2 regions of the Bariatricus sp. SGI.161 genome follow, and region 2 is predicted to be linked to the other one. Evidence: riboswitches for the same ligand, from Rfam matches in the RefSeq annotation. Region 2 holds a riboswitch; the other holds the start of a gene.

Region 1 (7,280 bases), on a different contig from region 2:
GGTATTCGGAACAGTACCGATAAATCCAAACACACCGAACATTCCGTCTTCTTCATCAGCTTCTACTGTAGTGATCTCGCCAGTCTTTACATTCTTCACTTTCATCCACTGAAGGATATCATCTCCTCCAACTTCTTCAACTACAGAATCCCACATAAAGTTAAGTTTTGGATTCTTGAATGCTTTTTCCTGAATAGATTTTGCAGCACGAAGTTCATTACGTCTGTGAATGATCGTAACTTTTCTTGCAAATTTTGTAAGATACATAGCTTCTTCTACAGCGGAATCTCCACCACCTACTACATATACTTCAAAATCTTCGAAGAAGTTTGCATCACATGTAGCGCAATAGGAAACACCTTTTCCTGTGAATTCAGCTTCACCTTTACATCCGATCGGACGTGCATGAGCACCGGTAGCAATGATTACATTTCTTCCTTTGTACTCTTCTTTTGCGCTCTTCAGGACTTTGATCTCGCCCTCAAGTTCTACTTCTTTGATTGTATCAGACACACGCTCTGCTCCAAATTTTGCAGCCTGCTCTGTCATTCTTGCAATCAAGGATGGACCTGATTCGCCTTCTACGATCTGTCCCGGATAGTTTTCTATCTCATCTGTAATTGCAATCTGTCCGCCATCCTGACCTTTTTCAATAATCAGAACAGAAAGACGGCTTCTTCCTGCATACAGTCCTGCTGCTAAACCAGCAGGACCTGCACCCAGGACAATAACATCATAAATCTTATCCATTTTTGTTATTCTCCTTTAATATAAGGTAACACCTAGTCGAAAATTGTCTGATCGTCTACTTCTGTTGTAAGAGCATTCAAAGCTTTTTCAACAATACGACGACGAAGTGCTTTTTCCTCATCTTTATCCAGTGCTGGATTTCCAAGAGGATGTGGAATTGCGATAGCCGGAACGATTCTGTTCGCACCAACTGTCATAGAAATAGGAGTTACTGTACAGATATGTACAACTGGGATACCAGCTCTCTCTATCTCTTTAACCATCGTTGCACCGCAACGAGTACAGGTACCTCAAGTAGAGGTAAGGATTACTGCGTCTACACCGTCAGCCAGTAATTTCTGAGAAAATTCTGCTGCAAATGCTTTTGCTGAAGCAACGGCTGTACCATTTCCTGTTGTTGTGTAGAACAGGTGATGCAGTTCTCCAATAATTCCTTCTTTTTCCATGTCACGAAGTACATCAACCGGCAATACACGGTCAGAGTCTTCGTTTGCATATACTGGGTCATATCCACCATGAGCGGTTTCATATGTCTCTTCGGTAAGATCCATAACACCAGCGATATCATACTCACCATAGTGAGATGCACTTGAACTTTCAATATGATCTGGATTTCCTTTTGGTACAATACCACCAGAAGTAACCAGAGCGATCTTAGCATGAGCAAGATCTTTTACTGCCGGATTCGGAGCTACTCTATCGAAGTCAGGCATTGGATATTCTGTAACAAACGGTTTGTCAGCCAATTTCTTGATAAGCATCTTAACAGCTCTCTGAGATCCTCTTTCTTTTTCAAAGAAGTTCACACGAACACCATTTGGAATATATCCTTCTTCACAAGAAGCGCCAATCGGCTCACCTTTTCCAACTTTTAATGCAAGAGGAGCTAATTTTTTAATAGCATCTCTCATACCTGCTGCACTGTTCTTTGTAGATACAATATATACCTTATCTTTGAACATATCAGCACCTGGATTTTCAACATACATACCAGTTACAGCCGGAATTCCAAGTTCTTCCTGAACTGCTGCTGCGATAGTTCCGCAAGCAACACCATAACGTCCAGCGTTAAATGCAGGACCAGCAACGAATACATCTGGATTCTGCTCTTTTACCATAGCGAGGATATCAGCTTTTGCTTTATCAAGGTTCTCATTAAAGTAAGAGTCACCACAAACGATTGTAGCAATAATCTCTGCTTCATCCCCAAAATTCTGTGTCAATGCCATACCCGGTCCAACGATCTCGCCAACACGAATCTCAGCCGGATAATCTGCTTTCTCTTCTCCACCAATCTGTGCAAAGAACTGATTGATGTAATGAACAACTTTTAATTTAGCCATTATATTATCCTCCCTTCCTATCTTGCGCTCAGCTTATTGAAACCGGTCTCATTAGTTGCACCTGTGAGTACCTGAAGCTCAACTTCCAGAGATCCATCTTCGCGAAGTGTCTCTTCACTTGCTCCGGCAATCTTGGTTACATAATCCAAAGTTCCAATTACTTTATCAAGTTTTGGCAGGATAATTACCTGGTTTGCATTTCCGCCAGTTACTACTGCATCTGCAGCTGCATCAGCATCAGCCAATGACTGAGACTTTCCATCACGTCCAGCATATTCATCTGTAATGATTACAGTTTTAACACCTTCAGCTTCGATCTTCTTACAGTTCATGATAAGGTCTGTATCTGGGTTACCAAATCCTTCCTGAGATACAATAACGCCATCCAGATCCAACATCTTACACAGCTTAGCTGTCCAATCAGAAGAACGCTGTTTATCTGCCAGGTATACATTTTCATTTGTGATGATCTGGCATACAAAGTTTAATGTTTTTCCGTGCTGTTCAAACAGATCATGTACAACTGGATTGTTCAAGTGTACATATGTAGGGTTTTTATCACAAGCAGACACACAGTTACCAGATACGATTGCACCGTCCATAATCTCTGTTGGGCTTAAGATTGTAGGAACGATTTTCTTTGCATCCACACCATATACATATGTGTCATGTAATAATCCCTGACTCTGAAGCATCTGAACATATGCAACTCTTGGAAGATCTGGATATTTTTCCATACCTTCTTTAATTGTGCATGTCTCATATACTTTTGTCTCATCAGGTGTCAAGTCACGAGCTAATTCCCCAATATAAACTGCAACTCTGAATCCTGCGAAACGAACAGCCTTCTCATAATCATGCTGTTTGATTCCATCAACTGGTTCACATACCATTACCAGGTTCAAGGTCTTTGAGAAAGGTGTATAGTCAGCTCCCGGACCTGTCATATCAATGATACCTTCCTGGAAACCAACGATCTTACCTGCTGTTACTACAGCCATTCCTTTTAATGCATAAGTTTTTCCTTCACCAACTGTATCAACCTTAGAGATAACGCCTGGGAAGATTCCCCCTCTTCCTTCAACTTTAACTCTTGGTTCGATTACGTCTTTAACTGGTGTAATTCTTACTGACTCACCTGGTTTTGCAATGTCAAATGATACGCTCTTAATCTTCTCATCCTCAAGAGCGACAGCCTTAACGGCTTCTTCGGATACATAAAGGATTCCGTCTTCAATCTTAGACTCAGCTGCGAACTGAATATCCTTAATGTAAATGTGTCCCATTTCTAATCTCACTTGTAGTTCCCTCCTTCAAGAAATTTGATATTATTGTGTAAGCTTTAACGCTTTTACAACCTCACTTATGACCTACCACGCATCAGCCGATGCCATTCCACTTTCCAGCAAGGTCCAGTCAATCAACTGAAAATCGTCATATACCGAAGCTTTATATTTGTCTGATTTAAACTCAAACTTCTGGCACGCTTGTATGGCGTTTTCAATCAACGTAAGAGACCTCTCGTCGATCTCCCCCTTTCCCTCCGTAATCATTATGGATTTGTATGGTGTTTCATTAGGCTTCACGCTCCCCGACAATGGATGCGTCAGAAGCAAATGACCTTCGTGGATTCTGTCTCTGACTTCTTTTAGAATCTCTTCGTAAGAAATCTCCTTGTATTCTACGTTGTGCGTCTCCTTAAGCTTATCAAAAACCAGTGGATTATTCGTTATAATGATGTATTTCTTTTGATTCACGTTCCACTTTCTCCTTTCAGTCAATCTGCCAGCCCATATGAAAAATCATACTAAATGCATAGCAATTAAAAAAGGACGATTCAAACACAACCATGTGCGTAATCGTCCTTTTCTGTCTTTTGCCCTGATAATGTATTCCTTATAAAGCTTTATCATACAGCACAAGATTCAGAATGTGGTACATTCTCCAGTCCTTTTGCCTGAAAGTTTCGCCTCATATACATTCACCACTTTATATAAGGTTTGCCTCTTCGGCGGTCAAAAACCTGACTCTCTCTTGGAAAATATCATCCCACTCTTATATTTTATGTATAGACATTTTCAATATATTCTCATTCAATACTCGACATGATTTATCGAATTCCTGAATATATTCAATTGCCTATATCTATAATAGCGTATTGTTATTTTTTTTGCAACCGCTATCTTAAAATTAAATTATTTTATGCACATTGCACCAATATTTACTTCTTTTTTTGTTGATTTTGTCCTTTGCAATTATTGAAGCTTTCTATTCTTATCAACAAAAATTCTCATTACTTTCTATAGAAATAACGAATAGTTATTTATTCTTTTTATTTTTAAAGTAATCATTATGCACTTCTTTAATCACTCCGCTAAGTGCAAACAGTGCAAGAATGTTCGGAATAACCATCAGGGAGTTGAAACAATCCTGCATTGTCCATACAAGCTCAACCTCTGCAAGTGATCCAAGGAACACGCAAACCGCCACAACCACAGAATACACTTTTACTGCTTTTGCTCCAAAAAGATACTTGATATTGGCCTGTCCAAAGAAATACCATCCAAGGATAGTAGAAAAAGCAAAGAACAACATACATACAGCAATAAAGATATCTCCACCTTTTCCATATAATGTTGAGAATGCATACTGGCTTAACTCTGCTCCGGTAAGTCCAGTCGGAATAGAATGTGTTGTAATAATTACGAGAGCTGTCAGGTTCAGAATTATGAATGTATCAATAAACACACCGATCATAGCCACAAACCCCTGCTCTACCGGATGATTTACTTTTGCCACGGCATGAGCATGAGGTGTTGAACCCATACCAGCCTCATTAGAGAACAAACCTCTTGCAACACCCTTTGTCAGTGCAAGCTTGATTGTTGCACCAGCCGCACCACCGACAACCGCAGACGGTGCAAACGCACCTACAATAATAGATTTGAACGCATAAGGAATCTCTTTAAAATTATAGATAATGACAATCAATGAACCTATAATATAAAGTGCTGCCATAGCCGGAACAATCATCTCAGTAATCTTAGCAATACGTCCCATGCCTCCAACAAACACAAACAGAGCTACAACTGCAAGAATAGCACCCATAACCCATTTTGGGATTCCAAATGCTGTATTCCATGCTGCCGCAATAGAATTGGACTGCACAGCATTACCCATGAAACCAAGCGCAAGCACAATCAGGATTGCAAATGCACCTGCAAGGAACTTGCCAAATGGTCCTTGAAATGCTGCACGAATATAGTAAACAGGACCACCTGTCACAACTCCGTCATCACCAATCTTCTTATATTTCTGTGCCATAACTGCCTCTGCATAGATTGTTGCCATTCCAAGGAATGCTGCAATCCACATCCAGAAGATTGCTCCCGGTCCACCGACTGCAAGCGCCGTTGCCGCACCGGCGATATTACCAGTACCTACCTGAGCCGCAATGGCTGTAGCCAGTGCCTGGAAAGAAGACATACCATCATTTCCTGCCTCACCTTTTTTACCGAAAAGTCCACCAAATGTTCTTCTCATTCCCTCGCCGAAGCCCTTTATCTGAATGAATCCGAGCTTCACAGTAAACCAGATACCGCCACCCAAAAGTGCTACGATCAGAATGTAGTTTGAAAGATAACTGCCAATAGTTGAAAAAATGTTATTTAATGCTGCCTCCACAACATGACCCCCTTCATTGTATTGATATTTTGAATAACATTATTCGATGTGTCTATAATATCACTCACCTCTTTTTTCTTCAATAATTGCAGAGAATTTTGAAGAATTTTCGTCACTTTTGCCATTTTATGACTTTCGTCAGTCATTACCCAACAAAAAAACGGCGTAAACACGCCGTTTACGCCATTTAAGATTTTTCAAAAAAACACTTGATTTTTTATTTTTTGGTAATATTAAACATTGATTTCCGCAGTCATACCAAGGACATCCTCATTGGCATCCAGAACCGGTTTCACAACATTTTCAAGGAACGCTTCTACCTGCACAGATGCACGACCTGTATATTTTGCCGGATCCATTGTTTTCTTCAGCTCATCCAATGTCAGATTGAATGCCGGATCAGCCGCAATCAGTTCGAGAAGATTATTATCCAGCCCTTTTTCTTTCACATTACGGCCTGCTTCCATTGACAACTCACGAATTCTTTCATGAAGTTCCTGTCTGTCGCCACCAGCTTTCACAGCATCCATCATAATATTCTCTGTTGCCATAAACGGGAGTTCAGACATAAGTCGTTTCTCAATCACCTTTGGATATACCACCAAACCATCTACTACATTCAGGCACAGATCAAGAATACCATCAATTGCAAGAAAACCTTCCGGTACGCTGAGACGCTTATTAGCAGAATCATCCAGAGTTCTTTCAAACCACTGTGTTGCGGAAGTGACAGCCGGATTCAGTGCATCAATCATAACATATCTCGAAAGCGAAGCAATTCTTTCACTTCTCATTGGATTTCTCTTATATGCCATTGCAGAAGATCCTATCTGTGTCTTCTCAAATGGTTCTTCCACTTCTTTCAAATGCTGAAGAAGTCGGATATCATTCGAGAACTTGTGTGCACTTGCCGCAATGCCTGCAAGAACGTTTAATACTCTGGTATCTACCTTACGAGAATATGTTTGTCCGGATACTGGGTAGCACGCTTTAAATCCCATCTTCTCTGCGATCATCGGATCAATTTTATCAATCGTCTCCTGGTCGCCATCAAACAATTCCAAGAAACTTGCCTGTGTTCCAGTGGTTCCTTTAGAGCCCAGTAATTTAAGACTTCCTTTTACATATTCCAAATCTTCAAGATCCATCATAAACTCTTGCATCCAAAGTGTTGCACGTTTTCCAACAGTTGTCGGCTGAGCCGGCTGAAAATGTGTAAATGCCAGAGTCGGAAGGTTCTTATATTCATCAGCAAATTTCGCAAGTTCTGCTATTACATTAATCAGCTTTGTTCTCACCAATTCCAAAGCATCAGACATTAAAATGACATCTGTATTATCGCCAACATAACAAGAAGTAGCACCCAAATGAATGATCCCCTTTGCTTTAGGACACTGCTGTCCATACGCATATACATGCGACATAACATCATGACGCACAATTTTCTCTCTTTCTTTTGCTACATCATAGTTGATATCATCTGCATGAGCTTTTAATTCTTCA
Region 2 (7,280 bases):
CTATTATGCCTGTTCACTCTCTACAAATGCCTTATATTCTTCTGCAGATAAGAGTTCTTCCTTTTCTGTAATATCTTTCACTTTTACAAACCATGCTTCATATGGTGCCTCATTAATCTTTTCTGGAGCATCCATGAGTTCTTCGTTAATCTCACATACAGTTCCGGAAACCGGTGCATACACATCAGATACTGCTTTAACAGATTCAACATCTGAAAATGCTTCGCCTACAGAGATCTCGTCTCCCTCTTCCGGAAGATTGACAAATACCAGGTCTCCAAGTTCAGACTGTGCATAGTCTGTAAGACCAATCACAGCAACATCTCCTTCTTCCTTTACCCATTCGTGTGACTTTGAATACAATAATTCTTCTCTTAATTCCATCGTTTTATCTCCTTTTTTTATATTGGCTTTTTATTTATTATTTACTTCTTTTATAGAATGGAAGTGCCACCACTTCTGCTTCTACTTTTCGGCCTCTTACTTCGACCTCTACCTTATCACCCAATTCTGCACTGCCTTCTGCAACCAGTGCCATTGCGATTGGATATCCAAGATATGGACAGTGCGTTCCGGAAGTAGTAAGACCAATCTTTTCTCCATCTTTAAATACTTCCTGATGCTCTCTGATAATTCCACGTCCGGTTACTTTCAGGCCGATACGTGTTCTCTGAGGTGCTTCCTTCTCTTCTAATGCCGCTTTGCCGATAAAGTCATCTTTCTTCATCTTTACTGCAAAACCCAGTCCTGTCTCTAATGGAGATACTGTATCGTCCATCTCATGACCATAGAGAGGCATTGCTGCTTCCATGCGAAGGGTATCTCTTGCTCCCAGTCCACATGGAATCAAACCGTCTTCTTTTCCGGCTTCCAGAAGAGCATCCCACATTTTCTCAGCATTGCTGCTGTCAAGATAAAGCTCTACTCCATCTTCTCCTGTGTATCCAGTCTTAGAAATAATACAAGGAATTCCGGCAACTTCTGTATCAAACACAGCATGATAATACTTCTTTGGAATATTCTCTTCCGCCGTAAGCTTTTTTAAGATCTCCATTGCTTTTGGTCCCTGCAATGCCAGCTGTACATACTGCTCTGACACATCAGTAAATATCACTTCTCCAAACTGGTGATCCAACATCCACTGATAATCCTTATCTTTATTTGCTGCATTTACTACGATAAAGTAATGGTCATCTGATTTCTTATATACAATCAGATCATCCACTGTACCGCCATTCTCATTGCACATCGGGCTATATCTTGCCTGACCGTCTACCATATTGTCAAAATTGTTCGTCAGAATCATCTGAAGATTCTGGAGTGCATCTTTTCCTTCACACAGCACTTCACCCATGTGAGATACATCAAATAATCCGGCTTGTGTGCGGACAGCCATATGTTCTTTGATCACTCCGGTTCCATACTGTACCGGCAGTAAATATCCGCCAAATGGTACGATCTTTCCTCCGGCTTTCACATGTGCATCATATAATGGGGTTTTCAATTCCATTTTTGCTCCTCCTTCTTTAACAGCTTTCTTCTGTCAAACAAGAGAAAAAGGACTGCATGATCCATCTGGATCGCACAGTCCCCTGTCGTTTGTCCTTCAGAGTATTGTCCGGATTCGATTCCTTTTGCCTGAGAGTTTCAATTTTCCTCTTGCCCCTTCGGCGTTCTGATAACAAGAACCAGAATCTCTCTCGAATCCATCAGCCAACTTCTTGTTTTTTATTTTTCCTTATTATATCCGTCGATTTTTTCTTTGTCAACGCGATTTTTTGTGTGTAATTTACAACAATCCGGTTATTATATTCACAATTTTGTTGCATTTTTCACATATCAGGAACAATCCCCATAAACTCAGGCTTTTCAACAAGTTACTCTGATGGTTGATTATTTATTTTTTCAATGAATACATTATAATTTTTTATATTCCATCTTCACGAAATTTTTTCAATTCGCGGACAGAATATCCGATTGCAACGACAGCTGCAGCTCCATCTGCAATCGGCCCCGCATACATTACTCCATCAATTCCCATAAAGAGTGGGAAGATTAAAATCAACGGAAGTAGGAAGATAATCTGCCTCGTCAGTGATACTACAATCCCCAGTTTCGCCTTCCCGATGGACGTAAAGAATCCGGAAGACATCGGCTGAATTCCATTGATAAATGTCATGAGCATAAAGATGCGAAAATATCTTTCTGCAAACCGGAAGTATTCTTCACTTCCGGTACCAAATATGCTGACCAGCTGCCGCGGAAAGAGCTGAAAGCATAAAAAGAAAATGATGCCTATTGTCAAAGATATCTGAAATGCTTTCTTGTAAGTCTGTTTTACCCGGTCATACTGTCCTGCTCCATAATTAAATCCCCAGATTGGCTGACATCCCTGAGAGATTCCAATACAGATGGCCATAAAGACCATATTTACCTTTGAAATAACTCCTACACAGGCAAGCGGAATATCGGTTCCATACATAGACTCTGCGCCATAATGCCGCAAAGTATTATTCATCACGATCTGAACAATCGCCATAGCAATCTGGTTAATGCAGGACGCCATTCCCAGGGAGACAATGGCTCTCAGGTACTTCCCTTTTGGACGGAGCATTGACCAACTCAGTTCTAATTTTCGAAACCGTAGGAAATACACGATTACCAGAATCCCTGATATAATCTGCCCAATAATAGTGGCCCAGGCTGCTCCTTTAATTCCCCAGTGAAATCCAAAGATAAACAGAGGATCCAATATCGTATTGATAATTGCCCCAGTCAACATGCATGCCATGGAATAAGTCGGACTTCTGTCTGCCCGGATCAGATGATTGCCACCTGTTGTCAGAATCAGAAACGGGATTCCAAACGCTGTAATTCCTGTATAATCCTGTGCATATGGCAATACATCCGGTGTCACTCCGAATAACTGTAGAAGAGGATCCAAAAAAAATAATACAACCACAGCAATGATCACACCGCAGATAACCAGCATTGCAAGGCCAGTCCCGACAATCTTGCTTGCTTCTTCTGATTCACCGGCTCCTGACTTTAGATTAAAATTAGATGCGCTTCCGATCCCCAACAAAAGAGCCGTTGCCGTACAGATAATAGAAATCGGAAATGCAATATTAGTGGCCGCATTTCCCAGCATTCCAACTCCCTGTCCGATAAAGATCTGGTCCACGATATTATATAGGGAACTCACCAGCATACTGATGATGGCGGGGATTGCAAATTTTGCAATTAATTTCTCAATACGCTCTGTTGCCAGCGGATTCATTATATTTCTTCTTTCATTCATAATTCCTAGTATTCCCTGATCACGCTGCTGATTTCACGAGTAGTCTCCATATCTTTGAGATGCTCCAGAGCATCCTCCATATGATATTCCTTTACTGCTTCTGTCACGATAACCAGTTCAGCGACCCCGTCCGTAATGATTTTCTGGATTACTTTCGAGATACTGACCTGATGCACGCCAAATACACTGGCGATTGCTGCCAGAACCCCCGGTTTATTATCCACCTGCATGCGCAGGAAAAACTTATTCTTTACCTCACGAAATTCCTTCACCTTCGTCTCACGGTAACAAGTACAGCTGATTCTTCCGGTGCAGTGATACTGAATATCTCTCACCACATCAATGACATCTCCCATAATGGCACTGGCCGTTGGAAATTCTCCGGCACCACGTCCGTAGAACATGACATCATCCACTGCATCTCCATGTACGAATACTGCATTGAAGGAATCTCTTACTGATGCAAGAGGATGCTCCTGAGGAATCATCATCGGATGTACAGATACCTCAATACCATCTTCTGTATTATGTGCAACCCCCAGTAACTTGATCACATTGCCAAATTCCTTTGCATAATTGATATCCCTTGCAGAGATCTTCGTAATGCCTTCCGTATATACATCGGAAAATGTCACTCTGGAATGGAACGCGATGGAAGCCATAATCGCAACTTTTCTTCCTGCATCCAGTCCCTCGATATCTGCAGTCGGATCTGCCTCTGCATAACCAAGTTCCGTCGCTTTTGCCAGTGCTTCATCAAAATCCATTCCTTCTTCAAACATCTTTGTCAGGATATAATTGGTCGTTCCATTGACAATTCCGATCACTTCATCCATTTCATTTGCAGCCAGACACTGCTTCAATGGACGAATGATCGGGATACCTCCGGCCACCGCTGCTTCAAAAAGGAAATCCACGCCATTATTCTCTGCCGCATCCAGAAGTTCTCTTCCATACTCTGCGACCAGATCTTTGTTCGCCGTCACCACATTCTTTCCGGAATTTAATGCCTCCAGAATCATCGTCTTCGCAGGTTCAATTCCACCCATCACCTCAATGACAATGGAAATCTCATCATTATTAATGATATCTTCCCATCGATCCGTCAAAAGAAATGTATCCACACCGTCTCTTACTTTATTCAGATTATGAACCAAAATACCTGCTATTTCCAGACGGGCACCTGTTTTCTTGACCATCTCTTCTTTCTGGCGCTCTATAATCTTATAAACTCCGCTGCCAACTGTACCGAGTCCCAGTAAGCCTATTTTAATTGTCTGCTGTTCGTTCATCTCTCCACTTCCTTTATCTGTTTTCACTTTCATACTGCACTAGTATACCACAATATATATTATTTTTTCAAATTTTAGATTTTCGAAATTTTTTCAATATTTTTGAAAAAAGGTGTTGACAGATAAACATTCTTGTAGTATATTATTTATTGTTCTGAGGAACACAAAACATAAAAAATGCGACAGTGGCTCAGTTGGTAGAGTACGACCTTGCCAAGGTCGGGGTCGCGGGTTCGAACCCCGTCTGTCGCTCTAAAAAAACTTGAAATTCTAACGAATTTCAAGTTTTTTGTTATTTGAAAAAGGTATAAACTCTTTTTAGAGATTAAGATGGGAGGTTGTGATCCTCCCATCTTTATTTGAAAATATAACATTTCTATTCTGTTTCCACAATCTGAAGGCCCAGTTCATCCAACTGCTCCTGTGCAACTGTTGTCGGGGCCTCTGTCATCAGATCAGATGCGTCCTTTACCTTCGGGAATGCAATGACATCACGGATGCTGTCCTGCTTAGCCATCAGCATGACCAGTCTGTCAAGACCATAAGCCAGCCCTGCATGTGGCGGAACACCGTATTTGAACGCAGTTAACAGGAAGCCAAACTGCTCCTGAGCCTGCTCCGGTGTAAATCCAAGCACTTCGAACATCTTGCTCTGAACCTCAGGATTGAAGATTCTAACACTTCCACCGCCGATCTCATTTCCATTCAGGGTAATATCATAAGCTTTTGCACGTACACGTCCCGGATCAGTGTCAATGTATGGAAGGTCTTCTTCCATCGGCATTGTAAATGGATGGTGCATTGCCGTATAGCGATTCTGCTCTTCGTTCCACTCTAACAATGGGAACTCTGTGATCCACAGGAATTTGTACTCATTCTTGTCTAACAGATCCATCTGACGTGCAAGCTCCAGACGAAGCGCACCAAGAACATCCCATACGACTTTATTTTTATCTGCCGCAAAGAGTAACAAATCTCCATTTTCTCCGTCCATAGCATCGATCAGAGCTGTCATCTCTTCTTCTTTCATGAATTTGGCAAAAGATGATTTGACTGTTCCATCTGACTGAATTGCAATATAAGCAAGTCCTTTTGCGCCATAATCCTTCGCAAAGGATACCAGTTTATCAATCTTCTTACGCGGCATCTCGCCTTGTCCTTTAGCGTTAATACCACGAACTGTTCCGCCATTTTCAATAGCACCTTTGAATACAACGAATTCACAGTCCTTTACTACCTCTGTAACGTTGGTAAGTTCCATGCCAAAGCGGACATCCGGCTTATCAGAACCATAGCGATCCATCGCTTCCTGCCAGGTCATTCGTGGAATCGGAAGAGATACTTCTATCCCAAGTACTTCTTTGAACAACTTTGCAAGCAGCCTTTCATTGACATCGATAACATCATCCACATCCACAAAAGACAGCTCCATATCAATCTGCGTAAATTCCGGCTGGCGGTCTGCACGTAAGTCCTCATCGCGGAAACACTTTGCCAGCTGGAAGTAACGGTCATATCCAGAACACATCAGCAGCTGCTTAAAAAGCTGCGGTGACTGTGGCAGCGCATAAAAATGTCCCTGATGTACACGGCTTGGCACCAGATAATCTCTGGCTCCTTCCGGAGTACTTCCGATCAGTACCGGGGTCTCGATCTCTAAGAAGCCTTCATCTGCCAGGAACTGACGAGTCAGTGTTGCAACTTTACTTCTCATCATTAAGTTGCGCTGAAGATCCGGCCTTCTCAAATCCAGATATCTGTATTTCAGACGTACTTCTTCTTTTGTCTTGGAATTCTCTTCAATTGGGAACGGCGGCGTCTCAGACTCCGAAAGAATCCGAAGCTCTTCCGGAATGATCTCAATCTCTCCGGTTGCCAGGTTCTCATTTACTGCACCAGAACGTTTTTCTACTTTACCAACAACAGCTACAACGAACTCAGCACGAAGCTTTGCTGCTTTTTCGATCAGCGCAGCTTCTGCCTTTCCTTCTTCGAATACCACCTGAATAATTCCAGAACGGTCTCTTACATCTACAAATACCAGCCCGCCTTTGTTACGGTTCTTCTGTACCCATCCCATAATAGTGACTGTCTCACCAATATTGGCGCTGGATAATTCTCCACATCTATGGGTTCTCTTTAACCCTTGCATTGACTCTGCCATAGTCTTTATCTCCTTTTTCATCCTTCAGGATATATTTATATATTTTCCACGGAATCAGCATAACAGTCGATGATCTCTTCATAACCGTCTGCCGTCAGCTGTTCTTTCTGGAATTTCTTATTCTTCTTCATGTTCACGATCAGCACCTGTCTGCCTGCTTCTCTGTCTGCTTTTGCAAGTGATAATACCTTTAACAAGCCTTCTTTTGGCATATTTTTCTCCAGAAGATAAGCCTTCTTACTTCCTTTTTTCGGAACTTCATATCCATTTTCCAGAAGCAGCATAACGATTCTCTCAAATCCAATCGAGAAACCACAGGCCGGTGTATCCTGACCGGTGAATTTACCGATCATTTTATCATACCGTCCTCCGCCTGCAACAGAACCTCCGAAGTCGTCCATCGTTACTTCAAAAATAGTACCGGTATAATAGGATTGACCTCTTACCAGGGTCGGATCGAACTTAATGTTAAATTCACATTCTTTTGCAGCTTCTACACTTGAGATGATCATTTCCATGCCGT

Evidence for each region. A riboswitch is a leader RNA that binds a small molecule or an ion and turns the genes downstream of it on or off. The one in region 2 is predicted to bind glycine.
Region 1: another riboswitch for glycine. It lies ahead of ACQRBH_RS00400 (GrdX family protein); the one in region 2 lies ahead of gcvT (glycine cleavage system aminomethyltransferase GcvT).

What each region holds. Positions count from the first base shown of each region.
Region 1 is NZ_JBNPLX010000001.1:83,238-90,517, forward strand. It holds gene trxB (thioredoxin-disulfide reductase) at 1-750, opposite strand, end outside; gene grdB (glycine reductase complex selenoprotein B) at 783-2,093, opposite strand; gene ACQRBH_RS00395 (glycine/sarcosine/betaine reductase component B subunit) at 2,111-3,391, opposite strand; gene ACQRBH_RS00400 (GrdX family protein) at 3,464-3,850, opposite strand; glycine riboswitch at 4,029-4,140, opposite strand; gene ACQRBH_RS00405 (alanine/glycine:cation symporter family protein) at 4,413-5,777, opposite strand; gene purB (adenylosuccinate lyase) at 6,011-7,280, opposite strand, start outside.
Region 2 is NZ_JBNPLX010000005.1:75,011-82,290, forward strand. It holds gene gcvH (glycine cleavage system protein GcvH) at 4-384, opposite strand; gene gcvT (glycine cleavage system aminomethyltransferase GcvT) at 422-1,510, opposite strand; glycine riboswitch at 1,616-1,713, opposite strand; gene ACQRBH_RS04430 (MATE family efflux transporter) at 1,928-3,301, opposite strand; gene ACQRBH_RS04435 (homoserine dehydrogenase) at 3,307-4,593, opposite strand; tRNA gene ACQRBH_RS04440 (tRNA-Gly) at 4,773-4,845, shown strand; gene aspS (aspartate--tRNA ligase) at 4,970-6,757, opposite strand; gene hisS (histidine--tRNA ligase) at 6,793-7,280, opposite strand, start outside.